One region of the Streptomyces albidicamelliae genome, then DNA from elsewhere that is predicted to be linked to it. Evidence: riboswitches for the same ligand, from Rfam matches in the RefSeq annotation. Region 1 holds a riboswitch; the other holds the start of a gene.
The links. Region 1 has a riboswitch for guanidine ahead of N8I86_RS15805 (DMT family transporter). Riboswitches for the same ligand answer to the same signal wherever they lie in the genome.
Positions count from the first base shown of each region.

Region 2: another riboswitch for guanidine. It lies ahead of N8I86_RS35060 (MBL fold metallo-hydrolase); the one in region 1 lies ahead of N8I86_RS15805 (DMT family transporter).

Region 1 is NZ_CP106795.1:3,423,730-3,431,269, reverse strand. Features, by position in the region: gene N8I86_RS15815 (ABC transporter permease) at 1-192, opposite strand, end outside; gene N8I86_RS15810 (transglycosylase domain-containing protein) at 1,847-4,147, shown strand; gene N8I86_RS15805 (DMT family transporter) at 4,163-4,483, opposite strand; guanidine-III (ykkC-III) riboswitch at 4,521-4,589, opposite strand; gene N8I86_RS15800 (GroES family chaperonin) at 4,678-4,980, opposite strand; gene N8I86_RS15795 (DUF3618 domain-containing protein) at 5,081-5,410, opposite strand; gene bcp (thioredoxin-dependent thiol peroxidase) at 5,504-5,971, shown strand; partial or broken gene N8I86_RS15785 (HNH endonuclease) at 6,095-6,373, shown strand; gene N8I86_RS15780 (HNH endonuclease) at 6,370-7,032, shown strand; tRNA gene N8I86_RS15775 (tRNA-Leu) at 7,048-7,121, shown strand; gene rdgB (RdgB/HAM1 family non-canonical purine NTP pyrophosphatase) at 7,179-7,540, opposite strand, start outside.
Region 2 is NZ_CP106795.1:7,765,433-7,772,972, reverse strand. Features, by position in the region: gene N8I86_RS35075 (GlxA family transcriptional regulator) at 1-908, opposite strand, end outside; gene N8I86_RS35070 (hypothetical protein) at 1,229-1,489, shown strand; gene N8I86_RS35065 (PP2C family protein-serine/threonine phosphatase) at 1,839-3,041, shown strand; guanidine-III (ykkC-III) riboswitch at 3,086-3,153, shown strand; gene N8I86_RS35060 (MBL fold metallo-hydrolase) at 3,166-4,044, shown strand; gene N8I86_RS35055 (XdhC family protein) at 4,082-5,224, opposite strand; gene N8I86_RS35050 (xanthine dehydrogenase family protein molybdopterin-binding subunit) at 5,217-7,415, opposite strand; gene N8I86_RS35045 (FAD binding domain-containing protein) at 7,412-7,540, opposite strand, start outside.

The DNA of each region.
Region 1 (7,540 bases):
GTAGGTCACCGCCTGCGCCTGGTCGTACCCCCCCAGGTGCGGACGCTCGTCCCACAGCGCGCGATAGGTGTAGACGAGGATCAACCCGAAGACCGTGTTCGTGAACACCCCTGCCGCAGTGGCCGCCCGATAGGTCGCGTACCGTCTGAATCCCCCCGCCGCGACGGCCCCGTACAACCGTCCAGCGCCCACGTCAGTCGACCTCCCTGGACACCTCGACACCGAAGCGCAGGAGCCTAGTCCGGAGGCCCGACGCACGGCCACGCATTTCCGTGGCCGAAGCGTGCCGGAATTCGGGAACGGAACGCCAGGTGCGAGAGTCTTCAAACAGGGGGCGCAGAAGGCGTACGAGGCGTACGGGAAACGTACGACGCGAAACAGGAGTCCGTGCACGAGATGAGCGACGAGCCGCAGCCGCAGCAGCCGAACGAAGGCGTGGCGCCGGAAAAGCCGCTGCCGGCTGAAGGGCCCGGAAGCCCGGGGGGCCGTGAGGACAAGGCCGCCGAAGGGGAGAAGGGGACGAGCAGGGCCGCTACCCGCGGGGGGGACACCGAGCGCACCCGTCCGGGTGACGGCCCGCGCTCCGGCACGGCGCAGGACCGGACGACCTCCGTCGCCCGAGCCCGCGAGGCCTCCCGGGAGGGTTCCAACGGCGCGGCGGCCTCCGGCGGCTCCACGGCGCCGGGCTCCCCGGCAGCGACCCCGGACCGGCCGTCCGGCGGCCAGGCGTCCCGCGGGAGCGCCGCTTCCGGTGGAACCTCCGCGCCCCGTGGCGGCTCGGCGACGGACAAGGGCCCGGCGTCCGGTGCGGCGACGGGTCCGGCGTCCGGTGATCAGGCGGCTCCGGGCGCGGGGGCGTCCCGCGGGAGCGGCGGCCCCGGTGAGGCGTCGGCGCCCCGTGGCGGCTCGGCGACGGACAAGGGCCCGGCGTGGGGTGGGTCCCCGGCAGCGGCCTCGGACCGGGCGTCCGGCGGCCAGGTGTCCCGGGGGAGTGCCGCTTCCGGTGGTACCTCCGCGTCCCGTGGCGGCTCGGCGACGGGCAAGGGCCCGGCGTCCGGTGCGGCTCCGGCCGAGGGCGGAGGCGCCACCGGCGGTGCCACCGGGGCGCAGGGCGCCGGCGCCGCCCCGAAGCGGCCCGCCGTCGGCAAGCAGCAGGGCCCGGTCGACGCGGAGGCGTCCCAGTCGGCCGACAGCACGCAGGTGCTCCGCCGGATCACGCCGCCCCGCCGGCCCGAGACGTCGTCCTCGCCGTCCGGCTCCACGCGGCCGGCGCCGAGCGGCAAGGCGGGCGCGGCAGCCCCGGGCGGCGGCGAGGACCGGGCGCCCGAGAGCACGCAGATCCTCCGCCGCGTCAACGCCCCGCGCGCGGGCGAGCCGGACGCTCCCGTCAAGGGGGCGCCGACGCGCAGCACAGCACCGGCCGTACGCCCAAGCCGCCCGCGCCCCGTCAGGGCGGCGCGAACCGTGCCGCCCAGGCCGCGGGCGCGGCCGGCGCGGGTGCCCTGGGAGCGGCCGGTCTCGGCAAGGCCGCCGGTAGCGCGGGCGAGGCCACAGCCGCCGCTGCCGGAGCCGCCGCAACCGCGGCCGCCGGCGGCGTGGGTGCGGCCCGCGCCGCTCGTGCGGCCCGCGCCGCCGGTACCCCCAGGGCTCCCCGGCGGGCGCCGCCGGCACGGCCGGACGCGGCGCCCCGGACACCACCGCGGCCCTCCGGACCACGCAGGCCGACACCCCGCGGCAGACCGCCGCCGGCGCCGCCACGCCGGACGGCCCCGCCCCCACGGGCAAGGGCAAGAAGGGCAAGCGCCCCAAGCGCACCGGCTGGCGGCGGCTCCTGCCCACCTGGCGCATGGTGCTCGGCACCTTCGTGATCGGCGTCCTGCTGATCATCGGCCTGTTCTTCCTCGGCTACTCCCTCGTCAAGATCCCGCCGGCCAACGCCCTCGCGACCAAGCAGAGCAACGTCTTCCTCTACTCGGACGGCTCCCAGCTCGCCCGCGACGGCGACGTCAACCGCGAGAACGTCGACCTCGCCCAGATCTCCAAGCCCGCCCAGCACGCCGTCCTGGCCGCCGAGGACCGCGACTTCTACACCGAGTCCGCCGTCGACCTCAAGGCGATGCTCCGCGCCGGCTGGAACACCGCGACCGGCAAGGGCAAGCAGTCCGGCTCCACGATCACCCAGCAGTACGTGAAGAACTACTACCTGGCCCAGGAACAGACGGTCACCCGCAAGGCCAAGGAGTTCTTCATCTCGATCAAGCTGGACCGCCAGAAGTCCAAGGACGAGATCCTCGAGGGCTACCTGAACACCAGCTTCTTCGGCCGCAACGCCTACGGCATCCAGGCCGCCGCCCAGGCCTACTACGGCATGGACGCCCAGGACCTCGACCCGGCCCGCGCCGCCTACCTCGCCGCGCTCGTCAACGCGCCCAGCGAGTACGACGTCGTCGCCCACCCCGAGAACAGGCGGGCGGCGGTCGCCCGCTGGAACTACGTCCTCGACGGCATGGTCAAGAAGGGCTGGCTCAAGGAGTCCGAGCGCACCGGCCTGAAGTTCCCCATGCCCAAGGAGCAGACCGTCTCCACCGGCCTGTCCGGCCAGCGCGGCTACCTCGTCGACGCGATCAAGCACTACCTGGTCAAGAACGACATCATCGACGCCGACCAGCTCGAGGCCGGCGGCTACCGCATCACCACCACCATCCAGCGCAAGAAGCAGAACGCCTTCGTCAAGGCGGTCGACGACCAGCTGATGTCCAAGCTGGACAAGAAGAACCGCAAGGTCGACAGCTACGTCCGGGCCGGCGGCGCCTCCATCGACCCCAGGACCGGCAAGGTCGTCGCGATGTACGGCGGCATCGACTACGTGAAGCAGTACACCAACGGCGCGACCCGCGGCGACTTCCAGGTCGGCTCCACCTTCAAGCCGTTCGTGTTCACCTCCGCGGTGGAGAACGGCTCCACCACCCAGGACGGCCGCACGATCACCCCCAACACCGTCTACGACGGCACCAGCCGGCGCCCCGTCGAGGGCTGGACCGGCGGCGGCTACGCCCCGTCCAACGAGGACGAGAAGTCGTACGGCGACATCACCGTCCGCAAGGCCACCGACCTGTCGGTGAACTCCGTGTACGCCCAGATGGCCGTCGACGTCGGCCCCGCCAAGGTCAAGCAGACCGCGGTCGACCTCGGCATCCCCGCCGGCACCCCGGACCTCCAGCCGTACCCGTCCATCGCCCTCGGCACCGCCAACGCCAGCGTCCTCGACATGACGGAGGCGTACGCGACGCTCGCCAACCACGGCAAGCACGGCACGTACACCATGATCGAGAAGATCACCAAGGACGGCAGCGACGTCGTCAAGCTGCCCGAGGAGCCCGTCGAGCAGGCCGTGAGCCGCGAGGCCGCCGACACCACCACCTCCATCCTGCAGAGCGTGGTCGACAGCGGTACCGCCACCGCCGCCCAGGCCGCCGGCCGCCCGGCGGCCGGCAAGACCGGTACCGCGGAGGAGGACACCGCCGCCTGGTTCGCCGGCTACACCCCGGACCTGGCCACGGTCGTCTCCGTCATGGGCCAGGACCCGGTGACCGCCAAGCACCGGCCGCTGTACGGCGCCCTCGGCCAGGCCCGCATGAACGGCGGGGGCCCGCCCACCCAGATCTGGGCCCAGTACACGGGCGCGGCGCTGAAGGGCAAACCGGCCGCCGAGTTCGACCTCCGGCTGGAGCCGGGCGCCGACCGGACCGAGGAGCCCAGCGCCACCGGCTCCGCCACGCCGGGCACCGGCGGCCAGGACGGCGGCGGCACCACCGACGGCGGACAGAACGACGGCGGGCCGACCACCACCCCGACCGACGGCGGCACCACCGGCACCCCCACCGACGGCGGCCCGACCACCGACGGAGGCACCACCACCGACGGCGGCACCACGGCCGACGGAGGCACCACCACGGGCGGCGACACCACCGGCGGGGACACGGCGACCGGCGGCAACACCACGGGCGGAGACACCACCGGCGGAGGCACCACGACCGGCGGCGGCACCCCGGCGGCGGAACCGACGGGGCGGCACCCCGGGCGGCGGCACCACCGCCGGCACCGGCGGCCAGCCACTGACCGCCCGGCGGCCGTGAGGCACCTGTGAGCAGCGGCTGAGACGTCAGTGACCGCCGGTCGCCTTCAGCCCCACCACGGCGACCAGCAGCAGACACACGAAGAACACCCGGGCGGCGGTGACCGGCTCACCCAGCAGCACCATGCCGAGCACCGCCGCCCCGGCCGCCCCGATACCCACCCACACGCCGTAGGCGGTACCGATGGGCAGCGACTTCGCGGCGTACGACAGCAGCACCATGCTCGCGACGATCCCCGCACCGGTGAGCACACTGGGCAGCGGCCGGGTGAAACCGTCGGTGTACTTCATCCCGACCGACCAGCCGACTTCCAGCAGACCGGCGACGACAAGCAGAACCCAGGCCATGACAGGCACCTCCGAGACGGGCGACGACTCTTCCTCCGGTGCGTCGTCTTTGCCTTCGACCCGGTACGGCGCGTCTCGTCGGGCTCGCTTTCGAACATAGCAAAAGAACGGCGGAGGGGGCCGGTGACCATGGTCACCGGCCCCCTCCGCCGTCGAATCAAAGGTGGGACAGGGGGATCGAGGAGCGAGGGGGCTCAGAGATACAGCCCCGTGGAGTCCTCCGACCCCTCGAAACGGTCCGCGGCGACGGCGTGCAGATCACGCTCCCGCATGAGCACGTACGCCACGCCCCGCACCTCCACCTCGGCCCGGTCCTCCGGGTCGAACAGGACCCGGTCACCCGGCTCCACGGTGCGCACGTTCTGGCCGACCGCGACGACCTCGGCCCACGCCAGCCGCCGCCCGACCGCCGCGGTCGCGGGAATCAGGATGCCCCCGCCCGACCGCCGCTCGCCCTCACCGGTCTCCTGCTTGACCAGGACCCGGTCGTGCAGCATCCGGATCGGCAGCTTGTCGTGGTGGGGGGTGCTCTGCTGGTTTCTGTTGGCGCTCACGCCTCGAACCTACCTGCCTTCGACACGTCCGTACCGGGCCGGGTCAGCCCTTGCGCCGCCGGGCGCCCAGAGTGAGCAGCCCCACGACGCCGACCGCGAGCAGCGCCACCGGCACGACCCGCTCCAGTCTGGGTGCCCCGTCCTCGTCGACGAACTGCGCCCTGACCTCGCTCACCACCCGATTGACCTGAACATAGGCCCGCCCGACCGTGTGATCGATGTTGGCAGCGACCTTGGCCCTGGCATCCCCGACGATCGTCTTCGGATGCACCCGCATCCCGATCTCGTCGAGCGTCTCGGCCAGCACTTCGCGGCGGCGCCTGATGTCCGCCTCGATCTGCGCCGGTGTTCTCGTGTCCGACGTGTCCGCCACCGTACGGCCTCCGAAGTCTTCTGATGCTGTTCCGAACAGTCTGTCAGCTCATCCCCGCGCCGCATCGCAAGGCCCCCCGGTTACGCTGGCCCGATGAGCGAGCGACTCCAGCCGGGGGACGTGGCCCCCGCCTTCACCCTCCCCGACGCCGACGGCAACGAGGTCTCCCTGTCGGACCACAAGGGCCGCAAGGTCATCGTCTACTTCTACCCCGCCGCCCTCACTCCCGGCTGCACCAAGCAGGCCTGCGACTTCACCGACAACCTCGACGTCCTCGCGGGCGCCGGCTACGACGTCATCGGTATCTCTCCGGATGCCCCGGAGAAGCTGGCCAAATTCCGTGAGAAGGAGTCCCTGAAGGTCACCCTCCTCGCCGACCCGGACAAGAAGGCCACCGAGGCCTACGGCGCCTACGGCGAGAAGAAGAACTACGGCAAGACCTACATGGGCGTGATCCGCTCCACGATCGTCGTCGACGAGCAGGGCAAGGTGGAACGCGCCCTCTACAACGTCCGCGCGACGGGCCACGTAGCCAAGATCATCAAGGACCTCGGCATCTGAGGCCCAGCTTCCCCCCACGGCCCGCCCCGGCCCCCCGGCGCGGGCCGTCCGCCGTCCCTCCGGACGTGACTGTCCGATAACCGGTGCGTTACTCCGTACGGGCGGGAACGCCTGCCCGTCAGGGAGACACTCGATGGCGGCCAGTACGTATACCGGCCTCGGCGCGTTCCCGGTCGGCGACTCGAGCGGGCGATGTGTGAACTCGGCATCGAGGAGCGCTGCGCCGGCTGCGGCACGGAGCCGGTCTGGCGGGGGCGTCCGCTCCCGCTGGAGGTCGATCACATCGACGGCGACTGGCGTGACAACCGCATCGGCGGCCTTCGGTTGCTCTGCCCCAACTGCCATCCGACCACGGACGATTACCGCGGTCGGGCCAAGAGGCCCCGAGGCGGCGCCCGATGAGCGGTGGCGTGCGGTACACACGTGAACGGCTGGCCGAAGCCGCCGAGCGGTGCGCGAGCCTCGACGAGGTTGTTGCGTACTTCGGTACGCGTCCCTACGGCAAGGTGCGTCGCTACCTCGCGCGGCGATTCGCTCACTTCGGGATCGACATCTCGCACTTCGCCCGATCCGGCGGGCGCGCCCGCCCCGGACCCGACGAGTTGTGCAGGGCCGTCACCGAGTCGGTCTCCGTCGCCGAGACCCTGCGCCGCCTCGGCCGCCCGGACAACGGCACCCAACGCGCCCTGCTCCGCACATGGATCGCCGAGCACCGCCTTTCCACCGAGCACTTCCTCGGACAGGCCCACCAGCGCGGCAGGCGGCGCCCGGACCGGGTCAGGCGTCCGGAGGGCATCCTGGTGCAGCACGAGGGCCGGCGTCGGACGCGCACCTGTCTGCTCCGCCGTGCACTCCACGAGGTGGGGGTGCCGGAGGCGTGCGCCGAGTGCGGCCTCGGGCCCGAGTGGCGGCGAAGGCCGATGACGCTGGGGGTCGACCACATCAACGGCGACTGGAGCGACGACCGTCGCGGCAACCTTCGCCTGCTGTGCCCCAACTGCCACGCGACGACGACCACCTGGTGCCGAGGCGGCCCGCGACGGCGTACTCTCGCCCAGTAAAGTGGGGGGCTACGGGCGCTCGTACTCCAATTGGCAGAGAGGCAGGCCTTAGAAGCCTGATGTTGTCGGTTCAAGTCCGACCGGGCGCACAGGCGGAGAGGGTCCGGCACCTTTGAATCAAAGGTGCCGGGCCCTCTCTGTGATTCTCAGCCCAGCAGTTCCCGGACCGCCGGTACCAGGGCGCGGAACGCCTTGCCGCGGTGGCTGATCGCGTTCTTCTCGGCGGGGCTCAGCTCGGCGCAGGTGCGGGTCTCGCCCTCCGGCTGGAGGACCGGGTCGTAGCCGAAGCCGTTCGTGCCGGCCGGGGCGTGCCGCAGGGAGCCCCGCAGCCGGCCCTCGACCACCCGCTGCGTGCCGTCCGGCAGGGCGAGCGCGGCGGCGCAGGCGAAGTGCGCGGCCCGGTGTTCCTCCGCGATGTCGGAGAGCTGGGCGAGAAGCAGGTCGAGGTTGGCCTTGTCGTCGCCGTGCCGGCCGGCCCAGCGGGCGGAGAAGATGCCGGGGGCGCCGC
Region 2 (7,540 bases), 4.3 Mb from region 1:
AGGATGCGCTGAAAGTGGGCGCGCAGGTTCGCCCCGGTGCCCAGGCCGACGTCGTTGGCGATCTGCTCGACGCTGCGTTCGGAGCGTTCCAACAGCTCACGGGCCATGTCGATACGGGCCCGCATGACCCACTGCATCGGCGTGTAGCCGGTGTCCTCGGCGAAGCGGCGGGAGAAGGTGCGGGGCGAGACCGCCGCGTGCTGTGCGAGCACGTCCAGGTTGAGCGGCTCGTCGAGCCGGTGCAGCGCCCACTCGCGGGTGGCGGCGAAGCGTTCGCCGAGCGGTTCGGGCACGCTGCGCGGCACGTACTGGGCCTGGCCGCCGCTGCGGTAGGGCGCCGCGACCAGCCGGCGGGCCGCGTGGTTCGACGCGGCCACGCCGAGGTCGCCGCGCAGGATGTGCAGGCACAGGTCGATGCCCGAGGCCGCGCCGGCCGATGTCAGGACGCTTCCCTCGTCGACGAAGAGCACGTTCTCGTCGACCTTCACCAGGGGGTGTTTCGCGGCGAAGGCGCGCGTGTAGTGCCAGTGCGTCGTGGCGCGCTTGCCGTCCAGCAGCCCGGTCGCGGCGAGCGCGAAGGCGCCCGTCGAGATGGCCGCGAGCCGCGTCCCCCGGGCGTGGGCGTCGATCAGCGCGTCCACGACGGCGCCCGGCGGGTCGTCGCGGTCCGGGAACCGGTAGCCGGGGATGAAGACGATGTCGGCCCAGGCGAGGGCTTCGAGGCCGTGGGCCACGTGGTACGACAGTCCGTCGCCGCCGGCGACCGGTCCGGGCGCCGCACCGCACACCCGGACCTCGTAGGGCATGCTCGCGCGGGTCGTGAACACCTGTGCCGGGATGCCCACATCGAGCGGCTTGGCGCCTTCGAGGACGACGACGGCTACGCGGTGAAGACGCAAGGACGGCACGGGACCAGCGTAGATGCCGGGCGTCCGCGCCCCGGCCCGGTGCCCGTGCCCGCGGGCCACCGGCTCCCGCTCCGCTGTGACATGCAGGCCGGGCGAAGGGCGGTTAGCGTGAAGGGGAAGGGCCGCGTTCCCGGGGGGTACGCCCGCCCCCGCGGGCGAGAGCCCTGTCATCGGGGCCGACAGCCCACGTCGCATGTCGTGCTTCTCGTCCCCGCGCGGTTCCGTCCGTGGCCGCGTCCTACCTTCCCCATCGCGGCCACGGCACCTTCCCCCTCGTCCCGGAAACCCCCACAAGAGGTGGAAAGAAGGAAGGCAGGCCCATGAAAGGACAGCGAGCGAGGCGCCTGAGCGCGCTGACCGCGATCGGCGTTCTCATGGCCGGTGGCGCTGCCGTCGGAGCAGCGGGCTCGGCCTCCGCGGCCACTCCGGACCACGCATCGACCTACGGTGGCTGCTCCGGCGGCTGGTGGAACGGCTACTGCAACGGCTACGGAAACCGGGGCGACTTCTACCGCAACGGCTTCATCGGCGGCAACGGGTTCGTCGGCGGCGGCGGTGTCGTGGTGATCGTGCTGGGCTAGGCGGTGGAGAGGAACAACCGGCACAGCCACCGCACGGGACGGTCGGGGCATCATGCCGCGGCCCGATGACACGAGTTCGCACGGTTCACGCCGGGCCACGGCCCGGCGTGAACCGTGCGGTCGTGAACCGTGCGGCCGTCGGAACATGCCGCCTGGTGGAGCAATCACGGTGTGCCGCGGTTCGGCGCAGCAGGCTGGTGGTTCTTGTCGGGGCCGGGTGACGGGAGACCGGGGTGCGAAGGCCGCGTAAGCCGAACCGACGGGCGGGTCGTACTCCCCCGCGCCGTGCCACCCGCACCGCTCTCGCCGTTCACGCGCAGGCCGCGGCGCCCGCGCGCGGGAGCGACGGGTGAGGCTCGGACGGGGCCGCCAGGACCCGCAGGCCGTCTCGGCCGCCCGGACCGGGTTGCCCGCGCCACCGGTGTGGATGCGCTGGCTCCCGGTGCTGTACGTCGCGGGTCTGCTGGTGCTGGAACCCATGACGCCGGTGGACTGGCCGGTGAGTTTCGTGCTGGTCGCGCTGCCCCTGGTGGCGGCCTTCGCCCACGGGCCGGCGGTGGTGGCCGCCACGACGGTGTTCGCGATCGTCTTCGAAGGTGTCCTCGCGGGCACCCCGTGCTGCGCGGGCCGGGCCGTCGGCTATCTGTGGGACCGCCACTACGTGGCCTCCTACGTGTGCACGGCCCTGGTGGGGGCGCTCGGCACGGTCCTGGCCGCCCACCGCACCCATCGTGAGCGCACGCTCGCGGACGTCCGGTTCGTGGCCGACATCGCCCAGCGCGTCCTGCTCAAACCGGTGCCGCACCGGATCGGCGGCCTGCGCCTGGACAGCCTCTACCTGTCCGCCGACGCGGAGGCACGCATCGGTGGCGACCTCTACGAGGCCGTCCCCACGGCGTACGGCGTCCGGTTGCTCATCGGGGACGTACGCGGCAAGGGCCTGCCCGCGGTGGAGACCGCCGCCGCGCTGCTCGGCGCCTTCCGCGAGGCGGCGCACGACGAACCCGATCTCCCGGCGCTGGCGGACCGCGTGGAGACGAGCATGAGCCGCCGGGCCACGCAGCTCGGGGGCAGTGAACTGGCGGAGCGGTTCGTCACCGCGGTCTTCGCCGAGATCCCCCCGGGTGGGAACGTCGTACGGGTCGTCAACTGCGGCCACCCTCCACCGGTCCTCATCCGTCCCGGCGAGGTGCGCGAGCTGGACCGCGGGCGGTCGGCTCCGCCGCTGAACCTCGGCATGCTCGTCGGGGACACCTACACCGTCGACGAGTACGACTTCGGACCCGGCGACCAGCTCCTGCTGTACACGGACGGCATCACCGAGACCCGCGACCCGGCCGGCACCTTCTATCCGCTGCTCCAGCGGCTGCGGTCCTGGGGTCCGTTGCCGCCCCGGGAACTGCTGGAGAACCTCCACGACGATCTGCGGGCCTACAGCCACAACCGGCTCACGGACGACACGGCCGCGCTCTCCGTGTACCTGCTCGCCGACGAGCCGTCCCGGGCGGCCCCGCCGCCGGCCGACGCCGGCCGGAGCGGCGAACCGGGCTGACACCGGGGCCCCGGCCCGTCGAACAGGTGCGTGGTAGCGTCCCGGCGGAGGCGCGGACGTGCCTGCCCCGGACGAGATGTGCGCCGTACCCGGTCCGCCAAGACGACGCACGCGCGGAGGCATCGTGGACACCGGCACGCACCCGATCGACTTCGGCGGCACCCCGCCCCGGGCCCGCCCGCTGGAGGTGCGATGGATCCACGGCTCGCCGTCGGCCAAGCACAACACCGACCCCGACATCCAGGTCCACGCCTACGACGAGCACACCTTCGTGCTGCGGCAGAACAAGGCGGTGCACTACGAGGCGCCGTTCCTGTTCCTGCTGTGCGGCGAGGAGCGGGCCGTGCTGATCGACACCGGGGCCACCGAGTCCGCGGAGTTCTTCCCGCTGCGCAGGGTGGTCGACGCGACGCTCGCGGACTGGCTGGACCGCCATCCCCGGGACGGTTACGAGCTGCTTGTGCTGCACACGCACGGACACGGTGACCACGTCGCGGGCGACGGCCAGTTCGCGGACCGCCCCCGCACCACGGTGGTGAGCGCCGAACCCGCGGTCGCCTGGCGGTACTTCGGGTTCGACGCGGACCCCGACGCCGTCGCCCGGGTCGACCTCGGCGGCCGGGTGCTGGAGTGCCTGGCCACCCCGGGCCACCACGAGGCGGCCGTCACCTACTACGACCCGCCCACCGGGCTGCTGCTCACCGGTGACACCGTCTACCCCGGCCGGCTCTACATCCAGGACGTGCCCGCCTTCACCCGCAGCATGGACCGGCTGATCGAGTTCGCGGACCGCCGGCCGGTCACGCACGTGCTCGGCTGCCACATCGAGATGACGACCGAGCCGGGCGTGGACTACCCGGTCCGCACCACCTACCAGCCCGACGAGCCCCCGCTCCAGCTGACCCCCGCCCACCTGCGCCGGATCCGGGACGCGCTCGACGACCTCGGCGACGACGGGTCCCGGCGCGCCCACTCCGACTTCGTCCTGTGCCCGCACGACTGACCGACCGCGTCCAGGAGACGGACGACCGGGGCGGGGATCAGGCCGCCGCCGTGGCGCCACCCGGTTCCCGGTCGCGGTGGATCGGCGTTCCCGAACCGGTCAGCGGAGCACCCGTGCCGCCCCGCCGGGCGGCGACGATCTCCGCCGCGATCGACAGGGCGGTCTCCTCGGGGGTGCGGGCGCCGAGGTCGAGACCGATCGGCGACCGCAGCCGGGCCAGTTCGCGCTCGCTGACGCCTTCGTCCCGCAGCCGCCGGTCGCGGTCCTCGTGGGTGCGGCGCGAGCCCATCGCCCCGACGAACGACACCGGCAGGGCGAGTGCCGTCCTGAGCAGCGGTACGTCGAACTTCGGGTCGTGGGTGAGTACGCACAGGACCGTGCGGGCGTCGGTCGTGGTGCGCCGCAGGTAGCGGTGCGGCCAGTCGACGACGACCTCGTCGGCGTCGGGGAAGCGGGCCCGGGTGGCGAAGACGGGGCGGGCGTCGCAGACGGTGACGTGGTAGCCGAGGAACTTGCCGGCCCGAGCCAGCGCCGAGGCGAAGTCGATCGCGCCGAAGACGATCATCCGCGGTGGCGGCACGCTCGACTCCACCAGCAGGGTGAGGCCGCCGGGGCAGCCCGAGCCGTCCGCCGACACGTCCACCGTGCCGGTACGGCCGGCGTCCAGCAGGGCCCGCCCCTCGGCGGCGGCGTTCCGGTCCAGGTCGGCATGGCCGCCGAGGCCGCCCTCGTACGTGCCGTCGGCACGCACCAGCAGCGCGCGGCCGAGGAGTTGGGCGGGGCCGCGGGCGACGCGGACGAGGGCCGACGGTTCGCCCCGGAGGGCCGAGGACACGGCCGGCCCGAGGACCGCCCGGGCCGGCGCCCGCGCGCTCACCGGCGTGATCAGCACCTCGATCGTCCCGCCGCAGGTCAGTCCCACCACGAAGGCGTCCTCGTCGCTGTAGCCGAAGCGTTCGACGAGGCTCTGCCCGGTGTCGAGCGCCTGTCGGCACAGCTCGTACACCGCGCCCTCCACGCAGCCGCCGGAGACGGAGCCGATGACGCTGCCCGCGGTGTCGACCGCGAGGGCGGCGCCGGGACCGCGGGGGGCGCTGCCGCCGACGGCCACCACGGTGGCGACGGCGAACTCCCGGCCCTCCTCGATCCACTGGTCCAGCTGCCCGGCCAGGTCAAGCATCCGGCGCTCCTCCCGCCTCCGGTCCGTCGCCCGGCAGCGGCCCGGTTCCCGGCACCGGCCCGCCGACGGACGCCGCGAGGACACGGTCCGGGCGGATCGGGAGGTTGCGGTGACGGGTGCCGGTCGCGTGCCAGACCGCGTTGGCGATGGCGGCCGCCGCTCCCACGATGCCGATCTCGCCGATGCCCTTGATCCCGACCGGGTCGTTCGGGTCCGGGTCCTCGATCCAGTCGGCCTCGACGCGCGGGACGTCGGCGTTCGTGGCCACGTGGTAGCCGGCGAGGTCGGCGCCGACGACGCCGCCCGAGGCGCGGTCCCGCACGGCCTCCTCGTGCAGGGCCATGGAGATGCCCCAGATCATGCCGCCGACGAACTGGTTGCGCGCGGTGAGGGGGTTGACGATCCGGCCCGCCGCGAACATTCCGAGCATGCGCCGTACCCGGACCTCGCCGGTGGCGGGGTCCACGGCCACCTCGGCGAACTGCGCCCCGAACGAGTGCCGTTCGGCCGGCGCGAGGGCGCCGATGGCGGCGGTGGTGTCCGACCGTACCGTGATGCCCTCCGGGGGGATGTCCGTGCCGAGGACCAGCCTGTCCCGCAGTTCGCCTGCGGCGGCCGTGACCGCCCAGGCCCAGGAACGGGTGCCCATGGAGCCGCCGGCGATCATCGCCGGGCCGAAGTCGCTGTCGCCGATGCGGACCCGGACGCGCTCCGGGGGCACGCCGAGCGCGTCGGCTGCGACGAGGGTGAGGGCCGTACGGGCTCCGGTGCCGATGTCGGCCGCGGCGATCCGCACGCCGAAGGTGCCGTCCGGGTGGGCGGTCACGGTCGCGGTGGACGGCGCGGCGCCCGCCGGGAAGGAGGCGGCGGCCGTGCCGGTGCCCAGGAGCCAGCGGCCCTCCCGGCGCAGCCCGGGTCGCGGGTCGCGGTCCGCCCAGCCGAACCTGCGGGCGCCCTCCTCGAAGCAGGCGGCCAGGTTGCGGCCGGCGAACGGCAGGCCGGAGACAGGTCCCCTGTCGGGTTCGTTGCGCAGGCGCAGCTCGATCGGGTCGATGCCGCACTTCTCGGCGAGTTCGTCCAGCGCCGCCTCCAGCGCGAACGATCCGGGTGCCTCGCCGGGGGCGCGCATGAACGTCGGTGTGGGCACGTCGAGGGGTACGACGCGGTTGGCGGTGTGGTGGGCGTCGGCGTCGTACATCACGCGGGCGACCCCGGCGCTCGGTTCGACGAACTCGTGCACGGTGGAGGTGAGGCTGACCGAGCGGTGCTCCAGGGCGCGCAGGCGGCCGTCGGCGTCGGCGCCGAGCCGGACGTGCTGGGTGGTGGGGCTGCGGTAGCCGGCCAGCGAGAACATCTGACGCCGGGTCAGGACGACGCGTACCGGGCGCTGCAGGACGGTCGCGGCCATGACGGCGGCCACCTGGTGGGCGCGCACGCCCTTGCTGCCGAAGCCGCCGCCGACGTGCTCGGAACGGACGCGCACCGAGGCGGGGTCGAGCGAGAAGAGGTTGGCGAGTTCACCGATGACCCAGGTGGCACCTTGGTTGGAGTCGACGACCTCGAGGCGTCCGCCGTCCCAGTGGGCTGTCGCCGCGTGCGGTTCCATCGGGTTGTGGTGCTCTTCGGGGGTGGTGTACTCCTCGTCCACGACCGCGTCGGACGCGGCCAGTTCGGCATCGAGGTCGCCCTTCTCCGTCACGGCGGGCATGTGGCCGTCCACCGGGTGGGCGTCCGGGTGCTCGCCCGTGAACTCGACGTCGTGGGGCTGCTGTTCGTAGTGGACCAGCAGTGCCTCCGCGGCCTCCCGGGCCTGTTCGGAGGTCTCGGCGACGACGAGGGCGACCGGCCAGCCCAGGTGCGGTACGCGGTCGTGCTGGAAGACGGCGCAGGTCGGGTCCGGCGGGATGCCCAGCAGGCCGACGTAGTCGGTCGAGACGCGGGGCGCGTTGCGGTGGTCCAGGACGGCGAGCACGCCTGGCATGGCCAGGACGGCCTCGGTCTCGATGGCGCTGATGCGGCCCCGGGCGATGGTGGACAGGACCAGCCAGCCGTGCGCGAGGTCGGCGAAGGGGATCTCACCCGCGTAGCGGGCCGCTCCGGTGACCTTGTCCCGGCCCTCCACGCGGGTGTGCGCGGTGCCGACGGAGGGGGCGGGTGCGGCTGTCCGGGTTCCGGTGGTGGCGGTGGTCATCGGGCGGACTCCTCGGTGAGTCGGGTCAGCTCGGCCACCACGAGGTTGCGCATGAGGGCCACCTTGTATCCGTTGTGCGGAAGCGGCCTGGCCGCCGTCAGTTCGGCGTCCGCCGCCGCGGTGAA